One region of the Methylobacterium sp. 174MFSha1.1 genome, then DNA from elsewhere that is predicted to be linked to it. Evidence: riboswitches for the same ligand, from Rfam matches in the RefSeq annotation. Region 1 holds a riboswitch; the other holds the start of a gene.
What was found. Region 1 has a riboswitch for cobalamin ahead of BM430_RS32070 (CbtB domain-containing protein). Riboswitches for the same ligand answer to the same signal wherever they lie in the genome.
Positions count from the first base shown of each region.

Region 2: linked by a shared signal. The riboswitch ahead of BM430_RS17095 (TonB-dependent siderophore receptor) and the one ahead of BM430_RS32070 (CbtB domain-containing protein) in region 1 are both predicted to bind cobalamin.

Region 1 covers NZ_FPCB01000062.1:1,015-8,032, forward strand. Annotated here, with positions in the region: gene BM430_RS32055 (prephenate dehydrogenase) at 1-406, opposite strand, end outside; gene cobO (cob(I)yrinic acid a,c-diamide adenosyltransferase) at 605-1,210, opposite strand; gene cobU (bifunctional adenosylcobinamide kinase/adenosylcobinamide-phosphate guanylyltransferase) at 1,207-1,719, opposite strand; cobalamin riboswitch at 1,848-2,049, shown strand; gene BM430_RS32070 (CbtB domain-containing protein) at 2,079-2,255, shown strand; gene BM430_RS32075 (CbtA family protein) at 2,344-3,090, shown strand; gene BM430_RS32080 (DUF1636 family protein) at 3,087-3,464, shown strand; gene cobW (cobalamin biosynthesis protein CobW) at 3,461-4,495, shown strand; gene BM430_RS32090 (Uma2 family endonuclease) at 4,907-5,497, shown strand; gene cobN (cobaltochelatase subunit CobN) at 5,504-7,018, shown strand, end outside.
Region 2 covers NZ_FPCB01000018.1:155,846-162,863, forward strand. Annotated here, with positions in the region: gene BM430_RS17085 (acetyltransferase domain-containing protein) at 1-190, opposite strand, end outside; gene BM430_RS17090 (hypothetical protein) at 187-426, opposite strand; gene BM430_RS17095 (TonB-dependent siderophore receptor) at 426-2,423, opposite strand; cobalamin riboswitch at 2,768-2,977, opposite strand; gene BM430_RS17100 (TAXI family TRAP transporter solute-binding subunit) at 3,078-4,013, opposite strand; gene BM430_RS17105 (SGNH/GDSL hydrolase family protein) at 4,230-5,147, opposite strand; gene BM430_RS17110 (OpgC family protein) at 5,108-6,205, opposite strand; gene BM430_RS17115 (hypothetical protein) at 6,347-6,730, opposite strand; gene BM430_RS17120 (S10 family peptidase) at 6,744-7,018, opposite strand, start outside.

The DNA.
Region 1 (7,018 bases):
CGATCTTGAGGCCGCGCAGGCCGTCCCGCGCGCTCTGCGGCCCGAACAGCGGATGGGTCGCGACGATGTCGACTCCTGGTGGCAGGCCGGCCCGCATGATCTGCGCCGGCCGCACCTTCACCGAGCCGACATCGAGGACGAGGGCGCCCGGCTGCAGGTGCGGGGCGATGTCCCGGATTACCGCCGCCAGGGTCGCGATGGGGGTCGCCAGGATCACCACCGGGCAGGCCGCAGCATCGTCCAGGCTGCAAGATTCGAGTCCGGCTGCCGCGAAGGCGGAGGCGGGTGCGAAGGGATCGTGGACGCGCAGCGTGAACAGCCGCGCCAGATGCGTGGCGACGAGGCGGCCGAAGGCACCGAAGCCGATCAGGCCGAGGGCGGGGAGCGGGATGGGAGAGGACGGCACGGGAGACCTCGGATCTGGGGCGAGGTCGGCGGGCCGGGATATCCTGAGAGCCTCAACCGCCGACACGTCGCAGCGGTTGAGAGATGACGAGCACTCCGCCGCTAATTGCGCGGCGAATAAGATAATCCGGTCGGGCGGGCGCTGGTCATGGCCGAGCTGTAGCCCCGTCCCACCATCCCCGTCAATCAGAACCTGCAGTCAGAACTCGATGCCCTCCTGCGCCTTCACCCCCGCGGCGAAGTGGTGCTTCACCGAGCCCATCTCGGTGACGAGGTCGGCCGCCGCGATCAGTTCCGGCTTGGCGTTGCGCCCGGTCACCACGACGTGCAGGTCCGGCCGGCGCCGGCTTAATGCTTCCACCACCTCCGCGAGCGGCAGGTAGTCGTAACGCAGGGCGATGTTGAGCTCGTCGAGGATCAGGAGCCGGATCGCCGGATCGGCCATCAGCGCCTCGGTCTTCGCCCAGGCGGCGCGCGCCGCCGCCACGTCGCGGTCGCGGTCCTGGGTCTCCCAGGTGAATCCCTCCCCCATCGTGTGCCACGCGACCTGATCCTGGAACCGCTCCAGCGCGAAGCGCTCGCCGGTCTCCCAGGCGCCCTTGATGTACTGTACCACTCCGACCCGCCAGCCGCGGCCGAGCGCCCGCAGCATCAGCCCGAAGGCGGCGGTCGACTTGCCCTTGCCGGGGCCGGTATGGACGATCAGCAGGCCCTTCTCGATCGTTTTGCCCGCGACCTCGGCGTCCTGCACCGCCTTGCGCTTCTCCATCTTGGCGCGGTGGCGCGCCGTCTCGTCGTCGCTCATTGGGCGTCTCCCTTGATGATCATCGGCAGGCCGGCCACCACCAGCACCACCCGGTCGGCCATCGCCGCGAGGCGCTGATGCAGGCGCCCGGCCTCGTCGCGGAACCGGCGGGCCAGCGCGTTCTCCGGCACGATGCCGAAACCCACCTCGTTCGAGACCAGCACCAGCGGCCCGGCCGCAGCCCGGCAGGCCTCGACCAGCGCGCCGGTCTCCGCCGCGAGGTCGGCGCCTTCGTCCAGCATCGCGTTGGTCAGCCACAGGGTCAGGCAATCGACCAGCACCGGCCGGCCGGCCGGCGCCCGGGCGATCGCCGAGGCCAGGTCGCGCGGCGCATCGACCGTCTCCCAGGGGACGGAGCGGCGGGCGCGGTGCTCGGCGATGCGCGCGCGCATCTCGTCGTCCCACGCTTGCGCCGTCGCGACGTAGCGCCAGGGGCCCGGCATCGCCTCGATCAAGCCTTCCGCGTAGCGGCTCTTTCCTGAGCGGGCTCCACCCAGCACCAGGGTCAGGCGCGGGGCGGCGCGGTCCGGATCCGGCACGGACGTCTCCTTATCTGGCGAAAAACTCGGGGCCGCGAAAAACTCGGGGCCGGAGGTGTCGCGGCAGGCCGCGCCGATTGCAAGCCCGCAGGCGACCGGCTAGGGTCGGGCTCGACGGTGCCTCGGCGACGAGGTGAAAAGGGAACGCGGGAGCCGGGCTTCTTCCGGTATGCCGCGGCTGCCCCCGCAACTGTGAGCGGTCGCACACGGTCCGCCATCGGCCACTGGAGCGATCCGGGAAGGCGGTGGGCCGGCAAGAAGCCGCGAGCCAGGAGACCTGCCGTCACCCCTTTCTCTCGACGCCGCCGGTGGGGCGGCAGGAGTTCGTCATGGTCGCGATCACCCGGTCCCTCTCCCCCGCCCTCGTCGGCGAGCGCCTGAGCGCCGTCCTCCTGGCTGCCACGCTCGGCATCGGGCTCCTGTTCGTCTCCGGCTTCGCGCCGGTGGTCGCCCTGCATAACGCCGCGCACGACTGGCGCCACGCCCACAACTTCCCCTGCCACTGACCAGGGCCCGACCCTCGTAAAGCCGCGCGGCCTGCGCCCCTGAGGGGCTGCGGGCCCGCGGCCCTTTGGTCGTGCAGGTGATCCTACGATGACGAAACGTCTGCTCGCCGCGGCCCTGGTCGCCGGCTTCCTCGCCGCTTGCGTGGCCTCGGTTCTGCAATTCGCCCTCACCTCGCCGCTGATCCTGGCGGCGGAGAAGTACGAGACGGCGGAGAGCGTCGCGCCGGCCACCCACGCCTTCGCCAACCCGCTGATCGTGCTCGCCCATGCCGGCCACGACCACGGGGCCGAGCCGCAATGGCAGCCGGCGCCGGGCCTGCCGCGTCTCGCCTTCACGGCCCTCGCGACACTGGTGAGCGGCATCGGCTACGCGCTGCTGCTCGGCGCCGTGCTGGTCGCGACCGGACGGGCGGTGACGCCGTCCGAGGCGCTGAAATTCGGCATCGGCGGCTTCCTCGCCGCCAGCCTGGCGCCGGCGGTCGGGCTGCCGCCGGAACTGCCCGGTGCCGCGGCCGCCGCCCTCGAATCGCGCCAGCTCTGGTGGGTGGCGACGGCGCTCGCCACCGCGACCGGCCTCTACCTGGTGGCGATCCGCCGCGGGCCCGCCGCGATCGCGGTCGGCCTCGCCCTCATCGTCGCGCCTCACATCTGGGGTGCCCCGCACGGGCCGGAAGAGATTTCCGCGATGCCGCCGGTCTACGCGGCGCAGTTCGCCGCCCGGTCGCTGGCGGTCGCCTTCGCATTCTGGGCGGTGCTCGGCCTCGCCTTCGGCTGGGCCTGGGGTGCCGTCGCCGGCACGAGGGGCGTTGCGCGCCGGAGCGAGGTGGCCGCGTGAGCGATCCTGTGACTCTCTACGTCTGCACCACCTGCCGCGACGCCACCGATCCGGCCGACGGCCCCCGTGCCGGCGCACGTCTGCACGACGCGCTCGCCCAGGCGCTCGCGGCCCGGCCCGGCGCGCCGGTGCGGATCGAACCGGTAGAGTGCCTGTCGGTCTGCAAGCGGCCCTGCACGGTCGCGGTCGCGAGCCCCGGCCGCTGGACCTACATCTACGGCGACCTCGACCCGGCGATCTCCGCCGACGTCATCCTCGACGGCGTCGGCCTCTATGCCGGGACGCCGGACGGCCTCGTGCCCTGGCGCGAGCGTCCACAGGAATTCCGCAAGGGCGTCGTCGCCCGCATCCCTCCCGCGCCGGTGACCCCATGACCATCCTCAAGAAGATCCCCTGCACCATCGTCACGGGCTTCCTCGGCGCCGGCAAGACGACGCTGGTGCGCCACGCAGTCGAGCACAACGACGGCCGTCGCCTCGCGATCATCGTCAACGAGTTCGGTGATGTCGGCTTCGACGGGTCGCTGCTGGCCGAGTGCGGCATCCCGGGCTGCGACGCCGACGCGGTGGTGGAACTGCCGAACGGCTGCATCTGCTGCACCGTCGTCGACGATTTCGTGCCGGCCCTGAACAAGCTCCTCGACCGGCCGGAGCCGCCGGAGCACATCCTGATCGAGACGTCCGGCCTCGCTCTGCCGAAGCCCCTGGTGCAGGCCTTCAACTGGCCGGCGATCCGCTCGCGGGTGACCGTCGACGGGGTGGTGGCGGTGGTGGACGGCCCGGCGGTGGCCTCGGGCGCCTTCGCGGACGACCCGGAGGCGCTCGCCGCCCAACGCGCGGCCGATGCCAGCGTCGATCACGAGAACCCGCTCGAGGAGGTGTTCGAGGACCAGCTCCTCTGCGCCGACCTCGTGGTGATGAACAAGTCGGACCTCCTCGACGAGGGCGAGCGGGCCCGCGTCCGCGCCGAGGTGGAGGCGCACCTGCCGCGCGCCGTCAAGCTCGTCGAGACCGCTCACGGCGCCCTCGATCCCCGCGTGCTGCTCGGCCTCAACGCGGCCGCCGAGGACGACCTCGCCGCCCGGCCCTCGCACCACGAGACGGAAGAGGACCACGACCACGACGATTTCGAGAGCGTGGCGCTGCCCGTGAAAGCCGCCGGCTCGCCCGACGAATTGGCAGCCCGCGTCGCCAAGGCCGCCGAGGTGGCGGGGGTCCTGCGGATCAAGGGCTTCTGCGCGGTCGCCGACAAGCCGATGCGCCTCGTCGTCCAGGGCGTCGGCCGCCGCGTCGCCCATCACTACGACCGGCCCTGGCGCCCGGGCGAGCACCGGGACGGGACGCTGGTGGTGATCGGGCTCACCGGGTTCGACAAGGCGGCGGTGGCGGCGGCGTTGAAGGGGTAGGTTCGGATTCGCAGGACGGGAGGCGCGCATCTCTCCTATCCCCGCAGGCGGGAGTTCTGTCCGGGGAAGGGAACGGCGCGGGTTTCGCCCTCCCCCCTCTGCGGGGGAGGGTGCCTGGCGGAGCCGGGCGGGAGAGGGGCAGCGCGACGCTGCTCCAGGTAGCGCGCGTCCTGAAGCCCGCGACTTCTCCGGAAGCGTCGCCCCCTCTCCCGGCCCCCTCCGGGGGCCACCCTCCCCCGCAGAGGGGGGAGGGGAAAAACCTGCGCTCTTTCGTTTCCCTGGACAGCCCTGCGTGGGCGAGGAAAGGAGAGATACGCGCTTTATTTTGATACGCGAGCGCCGGACGCCATATCCCGCCAAAGTTACATCGGCCCGGACCATCAGAACCCCCAGAGCCCGGGAGGGCATCGCATGTTGGAGCCCGCGCCGCGGCACTGGAGCGTGCAGAAGTTCTTCGCCTGGCACGAGCGCCAGGACGAGCGCTACGAGCTGGTCGGCGGGGTGCCGGTCCGCCTCAGGATAAGTGCGCGCAACGTCCACGACGACATCGTGGTCAACCTCGTGGCGGAGTTCCGTACCCGGCTGCGCGGGACGCCGTGCCGGCCCTTCACCGGAGACGGCAGCGTCGAGACCTTGCCGGGCCAGATCCGCCGTCCCGATCTCGGAATCGACTGTGGTGCCCGCGACCCGAACGGGCTGACGGCGGCAGAACCGCGGCTGGTCGTCGAGGTGCTGTCGCCCTCGACCCGCGACTTCGACGCCTTCGACAAGCTGGAGGAATACAAGGCGGTCGCGAGCCTCGCGGTGATCCTGCTGGTCGAGCCGAACGCCCCCGAGATCGCGCTCTGGCGCCGGGACGCGGACGGGGCTTGGCAGCGCCGACTCGTCGCCGGGCTCGAGCAGGCGATCGAGCTGCCAGAGTTCGGCATGACCCTGGCGCTGGCGGACGTGTACGACGGCGTCGCGTTCCCGCCGCGGCCCCGCCTGGTGTCGGGGACCTGAGGGCCGATGCACGTCCTGCGCATCGATTCGGTCTCCCTCGACGAGGGCGAGGCGGCGGTCGATCTGGGCCAGGCGCCCGGTGACATCGTCGCCCTGTCCTTCACCGATTCCGACCTCGCCGGTCTGGCGAACGCCTATGCGGGCCTGCCGGGGGAGTGGCCGAGCCTGCGGCTCGCCAAGCTCGCGCAGCTGCGCCACCCGCTCTCGGTCGATCTCTACGCCGACGCGGTGATCGCCCGGGCCCGCTTCGTGCTGGTGCGCTGCCTCGGCGGGCTCGATTACTGGCGCTACGGTATCGAGCGGCTCTCCGAGACCTGCCGCGCGCACGGCATTCCCCTCGCAGTGCTGCCGGGGGACGACCGGCCCGACCCGCGCCTCGACGCGGTCTCGACGGTGGCGCCGGAGCTGCGCGACACTCTCGACGCCTATTTCCGTGCCGGCGGCCCTGAGAACCTGCGCGGGCTCCTCACGCGGATCGCCGCCGAGCTCGGCCGGCCGGTCGCGGCCGAGCCGCCCCGCGCCTTGCCGCGGGGCTTTGCCTGGTGCCCGGGCTGCGGCGTGCGCGACCGGCCCGATCCCGCCTCGGCCCTGCCGCGGGCGCTCGTCCTTGTCTACCGCTCGGCGATCCTCGGCGGCGACACCGCGCCGGTCACCGCCCTCGCGGCCGCCTTGTGGCAGCGGGGCCTCAGCCCCGCCATCGTCGCGGTGTCGAGCCTCAAGGATCCGGAGGCGCTGGCGGCCGTGCGCGCGGCCGTCGCGACCCAGCGCCCCGCCGTGATCGTCGCCGCCACCGCCTTCTCGGCCCGCGACGACGCCGGCTTCGTCCTCGACGCGGCGGATTGCCCGGTGATCCAGGCCTTCACGGTCGGCGCGAGCCGGGAGGCCTGGGCGGCGTCGAGCCGCGGGCTCGGGGCGGCCGACCTCGCCATGCAGGTGGCTTTGCCGGAATTCGACGGGCGGCTCTCCGGCTTCCCGATCTCGCACAAGGAGGAGGCGCCGGAGGTCGAGGGGTTTCGCGAGCGCCGCGCCGTGCCGGATTTTTCCGGCATTGCCGCCACCGCCGACCGCGCCGCCGCCTGGGCCCGCCTCGCCGCCAAGCCGCGCTCCGAGCGCCGCCTCGCCCTCGTCCTGTCCGACTACCCGGCCCGGGGCGGCCGGGCGGGGTTCGCGGTCGGGCTCGACACCCCGGCGAGCGCCCAGGCCATCCTCGACCTCCTGGCCGCCGAGGACTACGCCGTCTCCGACATGCCGGAGCCGGACGCCCTGATGCGCCGCCTCACGGACGGTGCCCCGAGCCTCGCGGTGCCGCTCGCGGGCTACGAGACCTGGCGCACCCGGCTGCCGGCGGAGGCCCGCGCGGCCCTCGCGGCCGAATGGGGCGAGCCTGCCGACGACCCGGCCGTGCAGGACGGGGCCTTCCGGTTCCGGGCTCTGCGGGTCGGCTCCGTGCTGGTGGCGCTCCAGCCGGATCGCGGCCACAAGGGCGACCGCAAGGCGGGCTACCACGATCCGGACGCGGTG
Region 2 (7,018 bases), on a different contig from region 1:
AGGTCAGCCGCGTCGCCACCAGGTTGGGGGCGGTGACCGCGAGGTCCATCGGGTCGCGGACCTGGGCGTGCAGGAAGAACGTTTCCCGGACGTGGTCGACCAGCATCAGCAGCATGACGAGGCCGCGCAGGGCGTCGATCGCGGCGATGCGCGGGGCGGTCGTGCGCGTAGATGTGGATGCTGCCGTCATGATCCGGTCTCGGTGGCGAGGCGGGCGAGGAGCCGGCGCACATCCGGCGGCGTCCAGATCGGGCCGCCGCGGGGCTTGCGCACCCCGCGCCGGGTCAGCGAGGCGGCGATGCCCTCAGGCGTTCCGCCGGTCTCGGCGGCGATCACCGCCAGGACCGGCGCGAGGTCCCGGCGGTAGCGCCGGGCGCGGGCGGCGGCGGCATCGCGGCCGGCATCGCCCTTGCGGAGCGCCACCATCAGAACCGCACCGACAGGGTGCCGGTGAACCGGCGCGGCGCTCCCGGATAGACCCGGAGCGCGCTGAGCGAGCTCTCGTAATACGTGGTGTCGAACACGTTCTCGACGTTCAGGCCGAACCGGACATTCTCCCAGCGGTAATAGGCGAGGGCATCGACCGCGATGTAGCCCGGCAGCCGGAAGCTGGCATTGGCGTCGCCGGCCCGCTCGCCGACGGCGCGTACGCCGCCGCCGAGGCCGAACCCCTTCCACGGCCCCTCCTGCACCTCGTGGATCGCGAGCAGGCTGCCCGAGTGGCGCGGCACGTTGATCAAGGGCGCGCCGACCGGCAGCACATTGTCCTTGGTGATTACCGCGTCGGCGAAGACGTAGCCGGCCAGGAGCTTGATCTCCGGCGTGATCTGGCCGGCCGCGGTGAGCTCGAAGCCCTGGCTGCGCACGCCGCCGGCCGCGAGCGAGAAGCCGGAATTATTGGGATCGGCGGTCAGCACGTTCTGCCGCTCGACCCGGAAGGCGGCGCCGGTGAGGCTCAAGGCGCCCCCGAACAGGTCGAGCTTGATGCCGACCTCGTAGCCCAGACCGCTCTCCGGCGCGAAGGGCCCGCTTCGCGCCGCCGCGAAGGCGTCGGGCCCGGTATTCGGCCGGAAGCTGGTGCCGACATTGGCGTAGAAGGAGAGCGCCTGTAGCGGCTGGTAGACGAGCCCGGCCCGGGGCGAGGCGGCGAAATGGGTCTGGTCGGTCTGGAGCCCGGTGGTCCGCTCCCGGAACGACTGCTCGAAGACGTCGAAGCGTGCCCCGACGAGCGCCTTCCATTCCGGATTCAGGCTGATCTGGTCCTGGACGTAGAAGGCCGTGTTGGTGACCTGCTCGAAGCCGTTGGTCTGGAAGGCGAAGGGCGGCAGCGGCCGGCCGTAGACCGGGGCGTAGATGTCGAGGGAATAGGGCGTCTGGCGGAAGCGCGAGCGGACCTGCTGGTAGCGGGCATCGGTGCTCTCGCGCTCGACGCCGAGGAGCAGGGTGTGGCCGATCCCGGCGGTGTCGAAGCGCCCGACCAGCTCGGCCTGCCCGATCGCCACGTCCCAGCGGTAGTTGCGCAGGTTGCGGTCGCGCAGGACGGTGCGGTTGTCGGCGGCGATCCCCCTCACCTCCACCGCCTCGCCGGTCAGCGCGCCGGTGTTGAAGGAGGTCGCGAGGCGCATCTGCCAGTCGGCGTCGAAGCGGTGGTCGACCCGCACCTGCATCATGTCGCTGGATTGGTGGATGCTCTGGCCCGGCTCGCCGAGGAAGCGGGAGATCGGCAATGCGCCGAGCTGCCCGTTGATCGCCACGATGCCGCGGTCGAACACCGCGCGGTTGCGCAGGAATTCGGTCTCGACCGTCACCCGCATGTCGGGCGTGACCTGCCAGCTCACCACCGGGGCGACGAGGAGCCGGTCGCCGTCGACGAAATCCCGAAAACTGTTCTGGCGTCCGGCGGCGAGGTTGAAGCGGTAGAGGAGCGTGCCCTCCTCGTCGAGGCTGCCTCCGGCATCGACCGTGCCGCGGGCCTGCTCGAACGAGCCCCAGAGTCCGCCCATCTCGACGAAGCGCTCCCGCGTCGGCTGCTTGGTGATGATGTTGACGAGGCCGCCCGGGTCGCTGCGGCCGAACAGGCCGCCGCCGGGGCCCTTCAGCACCTCGATCCGCTCGATGTTCTGGGCGTCCTGCTGGGGCGGGAACCCGCGGGCGAGGGGGAATCCGTTCTTGTAGATCTCGGCCGTGGCGACGCCGCGAACGGCGTAGCCGAGGGGCGAGAGGCCGCCGAAATTGTTCTGCTGCACGATGCCCGGCGTGTAGGCGAGGACCTGCTCGGCCCGCGTCGCCGCCAGATCGGTGATGACCTCGCGGGGGGCGACGGTGACGACCTGCGGCACGTCGCGCTGGGGCGTGTCCGTCTTGGTGCTGCTGACGGCGCGGTCGGCGCGAAAGCCCGGGGTCGGGCCGATGAGGCCGATCATGCCGGCGGCGGTCGTCGGGAGCACCGGCAGGCTCGGACCTGGCACGGGCGGGCGCGGGCCCTCCACCACGACCTCGTCGAGGGCGATGGTCTCCTGCGCCCGGGCCTCCGGCGCCGCGGCGCCGAGGACGAGCGCGGTCGCCAGGGTCGCGCCGTACCGACGCCGGTGGGGCGCCGGGTGAGCGGACGGAGCGCTGGGGGACGGCGGACGGCGTTTCACGGAGCGTACTCGACTGTTGCCGCGCGACGCGATCCGGGCGAGCGGCAGGCTGCGTCCGCGCGATCGCGCGGCGCAGGGCCCGAGCGCTCCTCCGGGCCGCACCGCCCGCGGGACGTGACCGCGCCGGAACGGCGCGCGCTCAAGGCAGGTCTCCTGGCTCGCGGATCGTCGGCTCCACCTGGCCTTCCCGGTGCAGGCGCACCAGTGACCGTCGGCGGCGGAACCTCTCCGCTCACAGTTGCGGGGGCAGCCCCGGTTTCGTCCCGTCGGGACTCACCGGGTTCCCTCTTCGCCCGCGGGCTCGCGCCCGGGGAACCTTGGCGGCACCATCCATGGCAGGCCGCCCGCCGGGGAGCAACATCTAGAAACGCAATGTAATAATGTTGCGATCGCTGTGTCCACAGGATCACACCGGCTGGTGCGGCCTTCGGGGCTCTACTCGCCGCGCAGGAAGGCCGCGGTCGCGGGATGCAGCCAGGCCGCCGGGACGGCCTCCTTCAAGTCGTGCGGATCGCTCGGCCGCTCATGCGGCAAGAGCCGGGCGAGGGCCGGCTTCGCCTTGTCGATCGCCGCGACGAGGCGGGTGACCGCGGCCGGGTCGAGGCCGGGCCGGCCGAGAACGAAGCTCCAGGATCCCACCGTCTCGATCGCCGCGTTCTGGCCCGGGAAGGTGCCGGGCGCGACGGTGATGCGCCGCAGGGACGGGCTCGCCGCCAGGATCGCCGGGATCGCCGCCGCCGCGGGGCCGAGGAAGCGGGCGCCGCCCGGCGCCTCCGCCATGCTCCGGAATCCCGGCCAGCCGGTACCACCGCCGAACAGGGCCGCCGCACGTCCGTCGTGCACCAGTGCCGGGCCGTCGCCGGCGTGCTCGAGGAGGATCGGACGGATGTCGTTCTCGGGGTCGATCCCGGAGCCGCGCAGGACGGTCCGGCCCATGGCGGTGAGGCCGGAACTCTTCGTGCCGAGGGCCACATTTTGCCCGCGCAGGTCGTCGATGCGCGTCACCGGGCTCCCCGCCGGCACCACGAACAGGCCGGGTGCGGCGTAGACCGGCGCGACCACCGTCACCGCCGGCGCGCCCTGCCCTTCGAGCGCTTCGTAGGCGTACTCGCCCTGGACGAGGCCGAGATCGACCTTGCCGTCGCGCAGGAGCGCCAGATTCTCGGTCGAGCCCTTGCTGGCGCGCAACTCCAGGGTGAGGTCCGGATCCACCTCCCGGAGCGCCGCCGCCAGCGCCGCGCCATAGGCCGGAAACCCGCCGCCGGGCGTCGCGGTGGCGAGGACGAGGCGCAGGGGCTCGGCGGCGCGGGGGGCGGGGATCGCGGTGAGGAGGGCGATGCAGGAGGCGGCGATCAGCCAGGGTTTCAGCATCGATTCTGATCCTGCATTCTCTCGACGGTTCTTGCCACCCGCCATGTCATTCCGGGGCCGCGCAGCGGAGCCCGGAATCCAGACACTCGGGTGATACAGGATGAAGCGGAATACGATCCGCTTTCTTCTGCACGACCTGCGGTTCTGGATTCCGGGCTCCGCTGCGCGGCCCCGGAATGACATGGCGGGTATGAGGAAGGGGGTTAGAGCTATACGTCAGTTCGCCGGAACCGGCACCGCCGCCTTCGCCGGCGCCACGTCCGGCTGGAGCAGCGAAACGGTGATCGCCCGGGTGACGTGCTCGGCCATGCAGCGATAGCCGAGATCGGCCAGGCGGAAGCCGGCGCCGGACTGCGCCGTGTCGCCCCGCGACTCGCCCTTGAGCGCGCTGATCGCCCGCGTGGCGAGGTAGCGCATCGCCTCGTAGCGCTGGACCAGGGGCACCTGCGCGCGCTCGGCGACTTTCTGGATCGCCTGGACGAACTGGCGGTAGTAATCGTCCTTGGCGAGGCTCGCGGTGTATTGCGGATCGACCAGCACCACGTCGATCCCGTGCGACTTGATCCAGGCGACCGTCTCGGCCAGCGACTGCGAGAAATCCTCGATGTCGACGCGGGCGAGCGCGTCGTTGCCGCCGACCTGCCAGACCACGAGGTCGGGCTCGATCTCCGCCACCTGGTTGCGCAGGCGCTCGGCCGCCCCGAAGGCGATCTCGCCCGAGACGCCGCGGCTCTCCACCGTCACCTCGATGTCGGGGAGCGAGCGGGTGAGCGCGTCCTCCAGCCGCACCGGGTAGGTGGCGGCGGTGCCGATGCCCCCGGAATTGGAGCCGATGGTGAGGACCTGGACCGCCCGGTGCTCGACCAGCGCCTTCTTCACCGCCTTGAGCTTGGCCAGCGTGTAGAGCTTGGAGCCCGGCACCCGGCACTCGGGGGAGAGGCTGGGATCGGGCGCGTCCAGGCCCGGCGCGGTCGCCTGGAGCGCCGGGATCTCGGCATGGGCCGGCTGGGCCTGGCCGGGTTGCACCTGTCCGGGCTGGGGCGTCGTCGACTGCGCCTGCACGGCGAAGCCGAGGCACGAGACCAAGGCGAGGCTCACGCCGCCGAGGAGGGACGGGGAGAGCGAGAGCGCCATTCGACGAACCATGCCGTGAAGGAGAGTGAGGCCAGCCCACATCCTACGACGAATAAGTCCGTCGCGAAACCTCCCCCGCTCCAGAAACGAATCAGCTGTGCACCGAGGCTGGCGACCGAGCCGACCGAGAACACCGCGAGCGAATTGCGCCCGAGGCCGGCGAGCTGGCGGGTGAGCCAGCGCGCCCGCGGCTGGACCAGGGCGAACACGCCCTGGAAGGCGAGGAGCACTCCGAGGAAGTGTATCAGCCGGGCCGGCGACAGGTAGGACTTGTCGAAGATGAAGAGCAGCCGCGGCTCCGGCACCGCCAGGGGGTCGGGGCGCAGGTTGAACCAGGACAGGACCGCGCCGACGAGCACGATGACGACCCCGAGCGGCATCAGCTTGCGGCGCCAGGCCAGGAACCGCTCCGAGCTGCGCCGCCACTCATGCGCGGCAAAGCCCAGCACCAGCAGCAGCTGCCAGCACAGCGGGTTGAAGAACCAGTGCCCCTCCACCGGCCAGCTCGGGATGTTGATCTCGAAGACCAGGCTCACGGCGTAGAGCAGGGCCGAGATACCGACCGCGAGGCCGAGATGCACCCGCGACAGCAGCACGAAGGCCGGCGCCAGCCCAAGCAGCACGACGTAGAGCGGCAGGATGTTGAAGAAGCCGAGCTGGTGCAGCAGCGTCACCCAGCCGACGGTGGCCTGGATCGGGTCGCTGAAGATCGGCCCGGCATTGTGCCACTCCACGAGCAGCGGGTTGTCGAGGTAGAGCGCCGCCCCCGCCAGCATCGCCAGGGCGATCGCGGTGATGACGAGCTGCGCCCGGTACACCTCGACCATCCGCGAGACCAGCCGCAGCACCGTGCGGGCGGCCGGCTCCGGCACCCCGTCGCGCCCGCGGGTGGCGATGCCGATCGACCAGCCGGCCAGGAACACGAACAGCTCGGCCGCGTCCGAGATCCCGTACTGGGAATAGGTATAGTTCTGGAAGACGTTGCCCGGGATGTGGTTGATGAAGATCGTGATCAGGGCGATGCCGCGCCAGAAATCGACCGCATTCGGTTCACGCATGAGGCTCGTGGTCCCTTTTGCCGGCCTGCGGACGTCCCCGGACCGATGGGGAGTGCCTGTCGTCGTTGAATTTAGCCCATGAGGAGGCCACCGCGCATCTCCCGCGCGGCGGCCGTCCGGGATCGTGGAGGGCGCCCTGCCCTACTTCACGATCCGGTCGAGGCGGTTGTTGACGAAGAAGTACAGCTCCTTCGCGCCGGGTTCGGTGTAGAGCACCTGGACCTCGCGCTGGCCGCGTCCGCTCTCGCCGACGAGCACGTCGGTCGGCGGCTTGCCCTTCAACCGCACCAGCTCGCACTCGGCGATGCCGGGGGCGATCTCGGTCGCGGTCGCCGGGACCGATCCGGTGCAGCTGCCGTCCTGCGCCAGGACCGGGCCCCAGCTCGGAGCGAGCGGCGGGGGCGGCTTGACCGGGGTCGCGAGGTTCACCGGCGGGGCGGCCCGGTCGGTGCTGCTGCAGCCGGCCAGAGGAAGCGCCGCCGAGGCGAGTCCCATCAGGGCGATTCCGATCACCGTCCGCCGCATCGTGCCCCGCCCGTCATCGTCCGTCGTTGCCGCCCTGCCGCGCGGCTAGGGCCGTCTCGTAGAGGCGGAGCGCGTCCCCGCGCAAGGCCGCCCGCGAGGCTTTGCGGAAATAGAACATGTGGCCGCCGGGATAGACCGACAGGGAGAGGCGCGGCTCGCGACCGTAGGGCGGGATCTGGTCGAGGATCAGCTTCGAGGCGAAATAGGGGGTGACGAGGTCGGTGTAGCCGTGGGCGACGAGCACCCGCATCGCTCCGTCGAGGGCCAGCGCCTGGCGCAGCTCGCTCA